Oceanicoccus sp. KOV_DT_Chl: one gene and its partner. The protein of the gene in region 2 interacts with the protein of the main gene of each other region in a pairwise test. Links are inferred from orthologs where the notes say so. Each region holds a gene or a part of one and is shown on either strand. Other genes may lie near its edges.

Region 1 (5,076 bases), 1.4 Mb from region 2 along the record:
GCGTTGTTGTCGCAATTGGGTGATCGCGCTGATGCCCCCATTATTCAAACGATGATGTTGCGGTCGTTACGGCAAGCGGTTTATCAGCCGGAAAACCTCGGTCACTTCGGTTTGAATTATGACGCTTATGGGCATTTTACTTCGCCTATTCGCCGCTATCCCGATCTGTTAGTACATCGTGCTATTCGCCATGTGGTGCGCAGTAATATGGAGTCAGCGCAGGTGAAGCGGGTTGAAGGTGCCGGTGTGCTGGCTAAGAAAGATATTTATCCGTATGACTTAGCGGCGCTGTTAGTGTTGGGCGCGCAGTGTTCGATGTCTGAGCGCAGAGCTGATGATGCCACTCGTGAAGTCGTGGCTTGGCTTAAGTGTGAGTATTTGCAAGACCGTGTGGGTGAAACCTTTGAAGGCGTAGTCGCTGCGGTTACCGGTTTTGGTTTGTTCGTAGAATTAGTGGGGGTGCATGTCGAAGGATTGGTGCATGTCAGTTCGCTAGCCAGTGATTATTATCAATTTGATCAAGCCAAGCAGCGTTTGCTGGGTGAGCGCACCGGTACCAGTTTTCAGTTAGGGGATTCGGTCACGGTGCAGATTGTGCGCGTGAGTCTGGATGATAAGAAAATTGACCTGGAAATGGTGGAAGGCTCCAGTCGCGCCAAACGGCGAGCGGCTAAATCCAAAACTACTGTTGAGCGCCCGACGGGTAAGAAAAAATCAGTGGATAAAAAAAATGCCAGTGCCAATAAAAAGCGCGTGCAGAAATCGTCCAAGCCTGCTGGTGGTAAAGTAGCCGCGGCAAAAAAAGGTACTAAAGCAAAGCCGGCAACTAAATCAAAAGCGTCTAGCAAGTCAGCATCAAACGCAAAGCCTGCTGCTAATAGTGCGGCGGCGGGTAAAACTGTCCGAAAAAGAAAACGATAATTTTTTATTCTGAGAGTAGTGAGAACAAATAGTGAGTGAACAACATTGGGTGTTTGGCATCCATGCCGTTGAGGCCTTATTGCAGCGACAACCCAATCGCATCGAAGAATTGTGGTTGCAGCAGGGCCGTAACGACCAGCGCATGCAGGCAATACAGGATCACGCCGAGCAATTAGGTATTCGTTGCAAGACGGTTAACCGTGATGAGCTTGATAAGCAAGTTGAAGGCAATCATCAGGGGGTGTTGGCGCAAACCAAACCGGCCCAAACACTGCGTGAACGCGACTTAAAAGAATTGTTAGATGGGCTGGATCACCCGCCATTGTTATTGATTCTGGATGGCGTTACCGATCCGCATAATTTAGGTGCCTGTTTACGCACCGCTGATGCCGCAGGTGTGGATGCTGTTATCGCCCCCAAAGACAACTCCGCACCGCTCAATGCTACTGTTAGGAAGGTGGCTTGTGGTGCAGCTGAGGTGATGCCGTTTATTCAGGTGACCAACCTTGCCAGGACCATGAAGGATATTCAGGAGCGGGGTATCTGGATTAGTGGTACCGCTGGCGAGGCTGAGCAAAGTGTCTATGAGGCTAATTTAACTGGGCCGATAGCATTAGTGATGGGCGCTGAGGGCAAAGGTATGCGTCGATTAACCCGGGAAAATTGTGATTACTTGATTAAGCTGCCCATGGCAGGTTCAGTGAGTAGCCTGAATGTGTCGGTGGCTACAGGAATCTGTTTGTTTGAGGCGGTTAGGCAGCGCGGCTAATGGTTAATACTTTCTGGACATTTATTCTGTTGTGCCTATTGGCAAACAATCTCGGTGCCCAGACTTTTCATGTCGATGCTTCCAAAGAGGATCATCTTCCCCCTTATGGTTGGTATGATGCCATCAACGGCGGGGTTGGTGGTTATGCATCATTGGTAGTAGCAGCAATTGCTAAGGAGTTGGGTTTTCAGGTTGAGACGCAGTGGATTGATACGCCCTCAAGTCAGGCTCCAGGCGTGGCCTTACAGAAGGTGATGGCTGGCCAGTCAGATTATAGTTTTTTCCCGCCAGAGTATCTTCCTGATGCTCACGCTTTAATCGTTTCTGCTATCCCTGTATACCATGTTGAATCACGGATCTTTGTTGCCAGGGACAGTGCAATAAAATTCGAGCGGCGGCAGGAGCTAGTGGGTTTAAGGGGTGGCCATTTTGGTGAGCTAGGTGTGTCGGGTAACCCTGAGTTTGATCGCTATGCTGAAGAAAGTTTATCAATTGTCCATTATCCCAGTTATGCTGCTGTAGCTCGGGCCTTGGTTGATGGCGAGCTTGACTATGTGGTTGGTGTCAATAAGACCCTGCAGTTGGAGTTTCATTTATTAGGCAAGCGGGCTGAATTTACCCCCCGGGGCCCTGTCATTATGAAGGTGCCGGTTCATTGGATTATTTCGTCCAGGTCGCCGATGGCCAAGTATGCACAAGCAATGGAAAGTAAACTCAAGCAGTATCAAGAATCGGGCAAGTTGCGACTGATGATGGATAATGCAATGAAGCAGTATTTGCTCTACCGGCATGAGTTGGACAGTAGGGCTGAAGGTGAGTGATTGTTTATTGGTCAAATGGCTTGCTATCAATACTGAAATCCCCTAAAATCCGCGCCTCTTAAATCTCCGGCTGCCCGCTTTAAACGGCTATAGGCTACCGAAGACTCCTTGTCACACGGCAGCTTCACTATGAGTTGTGCGGTGGCTTAACCCGTAAGGAGATGCTATGCGTCATTACGAAATCGTTTTTATGGTCCACCCGGACCAATCTGAGCAGGTGCCCGGCATGGTCGAGCGCTACACCCAGGCTATTGAGAAGGACGGCGGTAAAATCCACCGTTTGGAAGACTGGGGCCGTCGTCACTTGGCTTACCCTATCAACAAAATTCATAAAGCCCACTACGTTTTGTTGAACGTTGAAGCTAATCAAGAAGCTATCGATGAATTGACTACTAACTTCCGTTTTAACGATGCCGTTATACGTAACCTGGTAGTGAAGATGGATGCTGCTGTTACTGCAGAGTCACCAATCATGAAAGCCGAAAAAGAGAGCCGCGAGCGTCGCGCTGCACGTCCTGAGCGCCGCGAAGAGTCTGCACCTGCTGCAGAATCTGCGGATAAAGAGTCCACTGCTGAAGTAGCTGATCAAGCTGCTAGCGAAGAATAATCGGTCTGATTAGGAGATATTCCCATGGCACGTTTTTTCCGTCGTCGTAAGTTCTGTCGTTTTACTGCAGAAGGTGTAGATCAGATTGATTATAAAGATCTGGAAACCTTGAAAGCCTATATCACTGAAACTGGCAAAATAGTACCTAGCCGTATTACCGGTACTAAGGCGAAGTATCAGCGTCAGCTTTCCAGCTGCATTAAGCGGGCTCGTTTTTTGGCTTTACTGCCATATACAGACCAGCATAAGTAAGGTTTGTTTATCGTCAACAAAGGCTTAGGTCGCGTTGTCGATGTACGGTTTGGGTAAGCATTCATGCGTGGTTTAGCTGAATATGTAATGAGAGGCCGCTCACAGGCGGTGATAGTCTCAGTTATCGCTACCGGAACTGTATTGTTTGCTTGGGTCGGAGCGGCAGTGTTGGCTTTAGTGACACTTCGCCAAGGGCCCAGCCAAAGCAGTCACGTACTGCTTTGGGCCATGTTGCCCGCCATAGTAATGGCAGCAATGGGTGATACTGGGCCAGTCACGACTCTATTGGGAGTCATGCTGGTATCGATGGTGTTGAGATCGACCACCTCCTGGTCATGGGCGTTAGTCGCCGCAGTGGCTTCAGGAGTTGTTACCGCAGTGGTATTGCTGACTTTTGGACGCGGTTATATCGATGAGATATTGCGTTTATTAGTGCAGGTGCTGGAGCAATTAGCCAGTCAGCCAAACGGTGATGCCAGCAAGCTGGCGGCGTTAACGCCAACAGCGTTACAGGTGGCAGGTCTATTGGGTTTGAGTAACGCGTTTACTGTGGTCATGTGTCTGATGTTGGCACGTTGGTGGCAAGCGCAGTTATACAACCCCGGTGGTTTCAGGCAAGAGTTCCATAGCCTGAGATTGGCGCCGCAGCTATCGATAGTGTTACTGGTGGCAGGTTTGGCCTTGTCATCACTGGGGCCGGATTATCGCCTGTGGGGAGCAATGGTGGCACTGCCATTTGTGTTCGCCGGTTTTGCTTTAGTACATGGTGTTGCTGCACAACGGCAAATGAATAGTAGTTGGCTGCTGTTTTTCTATATTAGCTGGCTGTTGTTTGACCCTCTTAAAGGGGTGCTAGTGGTGTTGGCGATAGTAGACAGTTGGATTGATATTCGCGGGCGTTTGGCAAGTAAGCAAAACCAAAAGCCTGATTGAGCAATTGATAAAGATTAGACGGTCGTTGAATAGATTTTGCGACTGGACATAATGAGGGTAAGTACAATGCAAGTTATTCTGTTAGAGAAGGTCGGCAAGCTTGGTGATCTGGGTGATAAAGTCACCGTTAAAGCAGGTTTTGGTCGTAACTATTTGATTCCTTATGGCAAGGCTGTACCAGCTACTGCCAGCAATGTGGCTGATTTTGAAAGCCGCCGTGCTGAGCTCCAGGCTGCCGCTGCTGAAAAGCGTGCTGCTGCTGAAGCGCGTGCTGCCCAGCTGGCTGAGTTGACCGTGACTATCGAAGCCAATGCTGGCGATGAAGGTAAGTTGTTCGGTTCTATTGGTACTCGCGATATTGCTGATGCCATCACTAAAGCCGGTGTAGAAGTTAGCAAGTCAGAAGTGCGTTTGCCAACGGGTGTTATTCGCGAAGTCGGTGAGTATGAGATTGACGTGCAGCTGCACTCATCAGTCACTCAGGCGATTAAGCTTAACATTATTCCTGAAGCCGAATAATTGATGGCTTTGAAAGAGTAGGCTAAACCCGCCAGGGCAGCCCGCTTATTTCAAAAAAGCACTCCGGTGGTTCGCTGTCCGGTGTGCTTTTTTTTTGCCGCGATTTTGTTGCGGCCTACATACTCGGGAGTCGTCTCCTGATAGCATAAGCCCAGCTTACACTTCGAATAATAGAAAGACTGCAGGTAACAAACCGACTGTGGATATGGAAAACGAACCGCCAACGAATCTTGATAATATCTTTGCCTTTAGCC
Region 2 (7,943 bases):
GCTTTTTCTTGTAGCCCTTCTACCATGGTTTGAATTTCACCGGTAGAATCTTGAGTGCGGTGGGCCAGTGCGCGAACTTCATCTGCTACTACCGCAAAGCCGCGACCTTGCTCACCGGCTCGGGCGGCTTCGATGGCAGCGTTCAAGGCTAGCAAATTAGTTTGTTCGGCAATGCCGCCGATAACATCAAGTACTGAGCCAATTTGAGCGCTTTCTTCCTGAAGCCGGGCGATGTTGGCGCTCATGGTTTCTACATTACTCACTAGCTCTTTCATAGATGCTTGATTGGCATCTGAAGCGGCACAGCCTAGTTCAAGCGAGTCAATGACTTCGCCCACAGTGCTAGTAATTTGGTGTGTGTTGTCAGATAAGGTAGAGGAAGTAGCGGTAATTTGGCTAAGTGATTCAGCTACGGTTAGCACAGACTGATTGCTGCTTTCTAGCTGGGCTACAGATGATGACATGCGTTGTGCCTGGTTTTCTGCACCCTGTAACACTTGATCGGCATCGGTACGAATATTGGATAACACTTCACGTAGGTTACCAATGAAGTTGCTTAGGTTATTGGTGATTTGCGCTAATTCATCATTGGCTGTATCACGTAATGGGTTTGAAGGTGCTGTTTCTGTGCTGATAATCAGTGAGAGGTAGCGGCCTAGCGCTTCCAGTCTGTTGCTTGCCAGACTTTTTAAGCTTACAGCACTAACGATTACCATAAGGGCCAAACTGATGACCAAATTAATCAGGCCCTCGCTGCCGCTAATAAAGACGTTGGCTAATATAAGAAGGATGGCGGTAATGCCAATGGGTAACAGTGCGCGCCCGATCAGGCTGCTGCTTAATATGGACATGGTTATTGATACTCTGATTAGGTCTGGATGACTGTTAATTATAGGAGAAGTATTAACATATAGCGGTAAAATAACCAATAACTTAAGGCTTTTGCTGAGATTATTGGGGTGTCAGTAATATCTTCAAACTTGCAGCTAAAGTCGCTAATATAGGCATTGTTATACGCGATAACAATATAATACGTTAACCACTTCTAAATTCCGGCCACTGTGAACACTTCGTCAATGTTAGCTATTTTAAATCATATCGAGCGAGTGCTATGCAATAGTGCCCTAGCCTTGTTAGCGTTGGTGCTATTTGCCGATGTGTTACTCCGGACTTTATTTGGAAACGGCTTAAGCTGGGCGCATCAAGTGGCGGTATATGCCAATATCGTGGTTTCCTTGTTGGGATTAGGTTTAGCTTCTGCCAATGGTAGCCATTTGCGCCCGCGATTTGCCGACCATTGGCTACCACGGGCCTGGGAGCCGCAGATACAGCGCTTGGCTGCGTTGCTTAGTGCTATGTTGCTTGGGTTTTTTGCTTTTTTAGGTGTGCAGTTGGTGTTGGAGAGCTACGCGCTGGCTGAGAAGTCTAGTGTGTTGTTAATACCGGTATGGCCGGTGCAGTTGTTATTACCGCTGGCTTTTGTTTTGTCGAGCATCCGCTACTTGTTGTTTTCATTTTATCCCGCATTGCAGCCCGTAAATGAGTCGGTGGAGTAGTGGTGACGATTCTCGGCTTGATAGTGCTGGTGTTGTTGTTGCTATTGTTGCGACAGCCAGTGATGATAATTTTGATGGCAGTACTGGCCTACTGTTATTACTTCTTTAGTGATAGTGAATTACGTTTTATTCTGCTGGATGCGTGGGGGGCATTAAACAAAGAAGTATTGCTCTCTATTCCACTGTATATCTTGGCCGGTAATTTAATGAGTGCCGGTTCTATGGCCAGCCGTATCACCGATGTGTTGCGAGAAGTGACCATTATAATACCAGGTGGCCTAGCGCTATCGGCAGTGCTGGCTTGCGCAATTTTTGCTGCTATGTCCGGGTCCTCCACGGTGACATTGTTAGCAGTCGGTAGCGTCCTGTATCCGGCTTTAATTGAGGCGGGTTATCCCAAGCGTTTGTCCATAGGCGTACTTTGTGCCGCTGGCACGCTGGGTATTATTATTCCGCCTAGTATCCCGCTTATTTTATATGGTGTGATGACCAAGGCTTCAATTGTTGATTTATTTCTCGCGGGCTTCGGGCCGGCACTACTACTAACGTTCATTATTTCAGCTTATGTTTTATTTAAATGCCGACATATGCCAACGGGGCGTTACTCAGTCGCGTTGTGGCATAGTTTAAAACGTAGCATATTGGCGTTGTTGGCGCCTGCTTTAGTATTGGGTGGCATATACAGTGGTTTTTTTACTGCTACTGAGGCGGCGGTAGTAGCCGTTTTTTATACATTGTTTATACAATTATTTGTTTATAAAGAAATGCAAATAAACGATGTATTAAAAATTACGGAAAAGACCTGCACGTTAATTGGCGGTTTATTTCCAGTGTTGATGCTAGCCGTTTGTCTGAATATGTTTCTTACCTACCAGCAGCTTCCCGACCAGTTAGTGGCCACAATGCTGCAATATATTGATAGTAAGTTAAGTTTTTTACTGGCTAGTAATATCCTGCTGTTATTAACTGGCAGTATTATTGATATTGGTTCGGCTATTTTGATTTTAGCGCCATTACTAAAGCCTGTTGCCAATAGCCTGGGGATAGATACCATTCACTTTGGTATTATGATGATTGTGAATTTGGAAATCGGGTATTTAACGCCGCCTATGGGTCTGAATTTAATTATTGCCATGGGCGCTTTTAGGGAAAGTTTCTGGGAGATATGCAAGGCGGCGGTGCCTTTTATGGGCTTGATGTTAATTGGCTTAATAATAGTTGCGGCTGTACCCGAGATTAGTTTGTTTTTACTTTAAGTGTCACCCGTTCTGGTGCTGAAATTTACAGGGAGAGTGAAATGCCGTTTATTGATTGTGTCGATGAAATAACAATCGAAGCGCCAGCCTCAATGGTATACCAGGTAGTGGCTAACTATCCGCAATGGAAAAAGTGGATACCTGTTTACCAGTGTTCTCTTATTAATCAAGATAGCGTGGTTGTGGGGGCGCAGCTGCGTCATCAGTATGGTTATAAACCAATAATTCTCAGTGATTTTGTTCGGCAAATTGATGCCATGATTCCCGGTGAAAGCATTGAGGAGTCTTATATTGAGGGCGATCTTATTGGTAAAGGCATTTGGCGCTTTCTAGAAAAAAATAATAAAACCACTGTATCTTTTCATTGTGCGGTGCAATCCAATAAAGTCTTTTCTCATTTGTCTTTTTTGTTGATGGGGAAAATGGCGCATCGAAATGTCTATAAGCCGCTACTGAAAAAATTAAAAGAGCATTGTGAGTCACTAGTGGCGATCGAGTGAAGCAGAAAAAGTGATTAGTTTAATCGGGATAAGGCCCAGTTAATGTGCTCCGCGACCATAGTAGACGCCTGTTTTTTTTTGGCTTCAAGTGCAGCAATGACGGCAGGATTTTTAGGCCCATTACCCAGCGCAACAGCAATATTGCGCTGCCAGCAGTCATAACCAATGCGCCGAATGGCTGAGCCCTCGGTACGTTGTAAAAATTCTTGCTCATCCCAGTTAAATAAATCCAGTAATTGTGCTGACTGTAAATCGTTGCGCGGTTGGAAGTCGTCTTCTTGCGAGGGTTTAGAAAATTTATTCCAGGGGCATACTAGCTGACAGTCATCGCAACCGTAAATGCGATTGCCCATTAACGGGCGCAATTCTTCTGGAATGCTGTCTTTTAGTTCAATGGTTAGATAAGAAATACAACGGCGCGCATCCACTTGGTTGGGGCCGACGATGGCGCCAGTGGGGCAGTCATCAATACAGGCGGTGCAGCTACCGCAGTGCATGGTTTGTTGTGCTGGGTCCGCAGGTAGTGGCAAGTCGGTATAAATCTCGCCAAGGAAAAACCAGGAACCTGCCTGTGAGTTGATTAGCATAGTGTTTTTGCCAATCCAGCCGAGACCGGCGTTTTCTGCCAGTGCCCTTTCCAGTACAGGTGCGCTATCGACAAATGCGCGGTGGTTGTGTTGACCGGCAACAGCGGAAATTTTTTCGGCTAATTTAGCCAGGCGTTTACGCATTAATTTATGATAATCCCGACCGAGGGCATAGCGTGAGACATAGGCTTGGCTGGGGTTGTTGAGCACCTCAGTCATGTCGTCAGTATCGGGCAAGTAGTCCATGCGGGCACTGATCACGCGGATAGTGCCAGGTAATAACTGCTCTGGATTGGAGCGCTTGTCACCGTGGCTCTCCATATAGTGCATGTCGCCATGGAAGTTTTTTTCCAGCCAGTGCTGTAAGTGCGCTCTGTGTTCGCCTAAATCAATGTCGCTGATGCCGATTTGCTGAAAACCCAACTCAGCGCCCCAGTGGCGAATATCCTCGACCAGGCGGTATAAGTCGATGGTATGGACATCAGGCTTATTGTCGGTGTTAGATGTGGGATTATTGACCATGGCGGCTATTGGGTTTCGTAGTAATGCGATGCATCATTTATAATGAAAACTATTCTGACAGATTGCGACATTAAAGTAATGAACAGTCATCAACCCTTACCGACAAACTTATACCGCGCGGCGGCCGTTCGTGAACTGGATCGGCTGGCCATTGAGCAGGGGGGGATTGCTGGTTTTACGCTGATGCGCCGGGCTGGCAAGGCCGCTTTTAATGTATTGCAGGAAGCCTGGCCTGAGTTGGAGCGCATCACAGTGTTTTGCGGCACCGGTAATAATGGCGGGGATGGCTATGTGATGGCATCACTGGCGCGCCAGCAGGGTATTGCAGTGCAAGTGGTGCAGTGCGGCGACGCTGAAAAAATTCAGGGTGATGCGTTGCAAGCACGTAAATTGGCGCTGCAGGATGGTGTTGAGGTTATTGCCTTTTCTGAGTCTGTCATCATTCAGCAAGGCGTCATTGTTGATGCTTTGCTGGGAACCGGCTTAAGCGGTGAGCTACGGGCCGACGCGCTGACAGCAATTGCGGCGATGAATGCTAGCGACTGCCCTGTACTGGCCGTGGATATCCCTTCGGGGTTGTGCAGTGACACCGGCCGGGTGATGTCTTCAGCAGGTAATAATAGTGCAGTCTATGCGGAGCATACGACTAGTTTTATTGGCTTTAAGCAAGGCCTGTTGACGGGGCCGCACCGGCGTACACAGGCACTGTCCATTTTTTTGATTTGCGGGTTCCCGCAATGATTTTTGGTCAGGTGGCTGCTAGTAGTGAACGATTGGATTTAGCCGCATTAATGAAGCACCTTCCCGCTCGGGCAACAACAGCCCATAAAGGACATGGTGGGCATGTCATGATTACCGGCGGCGATGCAGGTATGGCCGGCGCGGCGGTAATGGCGTCGCAAGCGGCCTGCCGAGTCGGCGCCGGACTTATTTCCTGTGCGACACGTCCCGAACATATCCCTGCATTGATCAGCCGCTGCCCTGAAGTGATGGCTCATGGTGTTATTTCCGGGCAGGAGCTGGCAGAGCTATTGCCCAGAGCTAATGCTGTGGTGGTTGGGCCAGGCTTGGGTCAGGCGGCGTGGGGTGAACAATTATTTCAGCAAGTGTGCCAGTTGGATGTGCCTTTGGTAGTGGATGCTGATGCGCTTAATATGTTGGCTGCAAGAACTTTTATAAAGGAATGTACCCGCGACAAGTGGATATTAACGCCGCATCCCGGTGAGGCGGCCAGATTGTTGAATTGTTCGGTCGCCGAAATCCAGCAAGACCGTTTTGCAGCCGTTATTGAATTACAACGTCGTTATGGCGGGGCAGTCATTTTAAAAGGCGCGGGTACTTTAGTGGCTGATAGTGAGCACCAATTGCCAGCACTTTGTGCTTATGGCAACCCGGGCATGGCCAGCGGCGGCATGGGCGATGTGCTTAGTGGCGTGCTGGGTGCTTTATTGGCACAAGGCTTGTCGGTTGCCGATGCAGCCAGACTAGGTGTGTGCTTGCATGGTGCGGCGGCAGATTTGGCTGCTTTAGATGGTCAGCGTGGGATGCTGGCGACAGATTTGCTGCCTCATTTACGTCATTTGGTGAATGAATAACTGGATGACCTATTTTATATGAATACCCTGCAAGCAAACGCGTTCGAATTCTCTATTCAATTATTGGGCGAAGCTGCCATGGTCGCGTTTGGTGCTGAGCTGGGCCGCGCCTGTCTCCAGCGGCAAGTAGTCATTTTTCTGGATGGCGACTTGGGTATGGGTAAAACCACCTTGAGTCGGGGCGTATTACAGGCTTTTGGTCATCAAGGGGCGGTAAAAAGCCCGACCTATACGCTGGTCGAACCTTATGAGTTTAATGATGCTAGTGTCTACCATTTCGATTTATACCGTCTGGGAGATCCAGAAGAATTGGAATATATGGGGATACGCGACTATTTTGAGTCTAAAAATAGCCTATGCTTAGTAGAGTGGGCGGAAAAAGGGGCGATGTTTTTGCCCATGGCGGATTTAGTGGTTAGGATACAGGCCATCAGTGACGGGCGGGATTTAGTTATTGTTAGCCAGACAAAAACCGGAGCGGCGATATTGAAGTTGCTGGCCACTAGCCATAATAATTAACGGTTGATCGAAGTGGTTGTTGTTACGGCGGCATCGATTGGCAATAAAGTTGACCAGAACGAGAATTAATAAAGAGTGATGCGGTTAAATCAATCTTTCGAACAGCTGCTTTGGTGTGTAAACATCAAGGTCTTTCGCCCCTTGAAAAAGGCTTATCTTCCGGTATTCCTGCTGCTGCCAATGTATTGGACTGTGTTTGCACAAGCGGCGACAGTGGACGATGTACGGGTCTGGCGGGCACCGGATCACACCCGGGTGGTCTTGGAATTATCTGCACCCACTTCCCATAAAGTCATTACGCTGGCAGCACCGAATCGTATTGTGGTGGATATTGATAATGCCACTCTTAAAGCCAAGTTGACGCAGTTGGATTTGCAAGGCAGTCCTATCTCAAGGGTGCGCTCAGGTATTAAAGATAAGTCGGATCTGCGTTTGGTTCTGGATGTGAATAGTGACGTTAAGCCGCGCAGCTTTTTACTAAAGGCCAATCAGGAATTTAAGGATCGATTGGTAGTTGACTTGTACGACAAAAACACCAGCCAGCCGGTAGTAAAGCATGTCGATGATCAAAGTTTACGGGATATTATTATTGCTATCGATGCCGGGCATGGCGGCGAAGATCCCGGTGCCAGTGGTGCTAATAAATTGCGTGAAAAGCACGTGGTGCTTGAAATAGCCAAAGAACTTAATTATCTATTGGGTAAAGAAAAGGGTTATAAGCCAGTACTGGTTCGTACTGGTGATTATTATGTTGGCCTCCAGCAGCGTCGCAATATTGCCCGTAAATCGCAGGCTGATTTGATGGTTTCAATTCATGCCGATGCGTTTAGTGATCACCGCGCTTATGGCTCCTCTGTTTATGCTTTGTCTCGCAGGGGTGCCTCTAGCGCCATGGCGCAAGTGTTAGCCAATGATGCGAATAACTCGGATTTGGTTGGGGGGGTTAGCCTCAGCGATAAAGATGATGTGTTGGCCGGTGTACTGGCCGATTTATCGATGTCGGCCAGTTTGGATGTGAGTACTCAGGTGGGTTTCCAGGTTGTGGGACAAATGGGTAAGATTTCTCGCTTGCATAGTAAAAAAGTGGAGCTGGCTAATTTCTCGGTATTACGCTCCCCGGATGTGCCGTCAATTTTAGTTGAGACCGGTTTTATCTCTAATCCTAATGAAGCTAAAAAACTCAGTACGAAAACCTATCAGCGGCAAATGGCCAGAGCCATTTTTAATGGTATTACCAGTCATTTTTCCACCAGCCCTCCGCATGATACTTACTTGGCCAGTAAAAAGCGTGACAGTAATTTGCATGTTGAATATGTGATTAGCCGAGGTGATACTCTGTCGGGAATTGCACTGCGCTATCAAGTCAGTGTGTCGTCTATCCGTGAAAAAAATGCTCTGGCTTCCAACA

Evidence for each region. Proteins that work in one complex are often made in the same cells at the same time.
Region 1: the proteins of tsaE (region 2) and rlmB interact in binary tests that used the Escherichia coli proteins (3 or more experiments, as listed by UniProt). The link is inferred for Oceanicoccus sp. KOV_DT_Chl from one-to-one orthologs.

The regions. Positions count from the first base shown.
Region 1 is NZ_FQLF01000002.1:913,295-918,370, reverse strand. Bases 1-2,821 are described here. They hold rlmB (23S rRNA (guanosine(2251)-2'-O)-methyltransferase RlmB), read left to right. Parts: upstream 1-952; coding sequence 953-1,690; downstream 1,691-2,821. Other genes in these bases: rpsF (30S ribosomal protein S6), read left to right, coding at 2,678-2,821; UNITIG_RS07925 (ABC transporter substrate-binding protein), read left to right, coding at 1,690-2,511; rnr (ribonuclease R), read left to right, coding at 1-921. In the rest of the region: more of rpsF, read left to right, coding at 2,822-3,118; rpsR (30S ribosomal protein S18), read left to right, coding at 3,143-3,370; UNITIG_RS07910 (hypothetical protein), read left to right, coding at 3,434-4,303; rplI (50S ribosomal protein L9), read left to right, coding at 4,370-4,822; dnaB (replicative DNA helicase), read left to right, coding at 5,028-5,076. UniProt on the Escherichia coli protein: Specifically methylates the ribose of guanosine 2251 in 23S rRNA.
Region 2 is NZ_FQLF01000002.1:2,354,596-2,362,538, forward strand. What follows is about bases 5,088-7,784. They hold tsaE (tRNA (adenosine(37)-N6)-threonylcarbamoyltransferase complex ATPase subunit type 1 TsaE), read left to right. Parts: upstream 5,088-6,034; coding sequence 6,035-6,535; downstream 6,536-7,784. Other genes in these bases: UNITIG_RS25645 (NAD(P)H-hydrate epimerase), read left to right, coding at 5,088-5,162; UNITIG_RS25650 (NAD(P)H-hydrate dehydratase), read left to right, coding at 5,159-6,016; UNITIG_RS14955 (N-acetylmuramoyl-L-alanine amidase), read left to right, coding at 6,677-7,784. In the rest of the region: UNITIG_RS14920 (methyl-accepting chemotaxis protein), read right to left, coding at 1-851; UNITIG_RS14925 (TRAP transporter small permease), read left to right, coding at 1,077-1,556; UNITIG_RS14930 (TRAP transporter large permease), read left to right, coding at 1,559-2,812; UNITIG_RS14935 (SRPBCC family protein), read left to right, coding at 2,854-3,312; tRNA epoxyqueuosine(34) reductase QueG, read right to left, coding at 3,327-4,421; more of UNITIG_RS25645, read left to right, coding at 4,464-5,087; more of UNITIG_RS14955, read left to right, coding at 7,785-7,943. UniProt on the Escherichia coli protein: Required for the formation of a threonylcarbamoyl group on adenosine at position 37 (t(6)A37) in tRNAs that read codons beginning with adenine.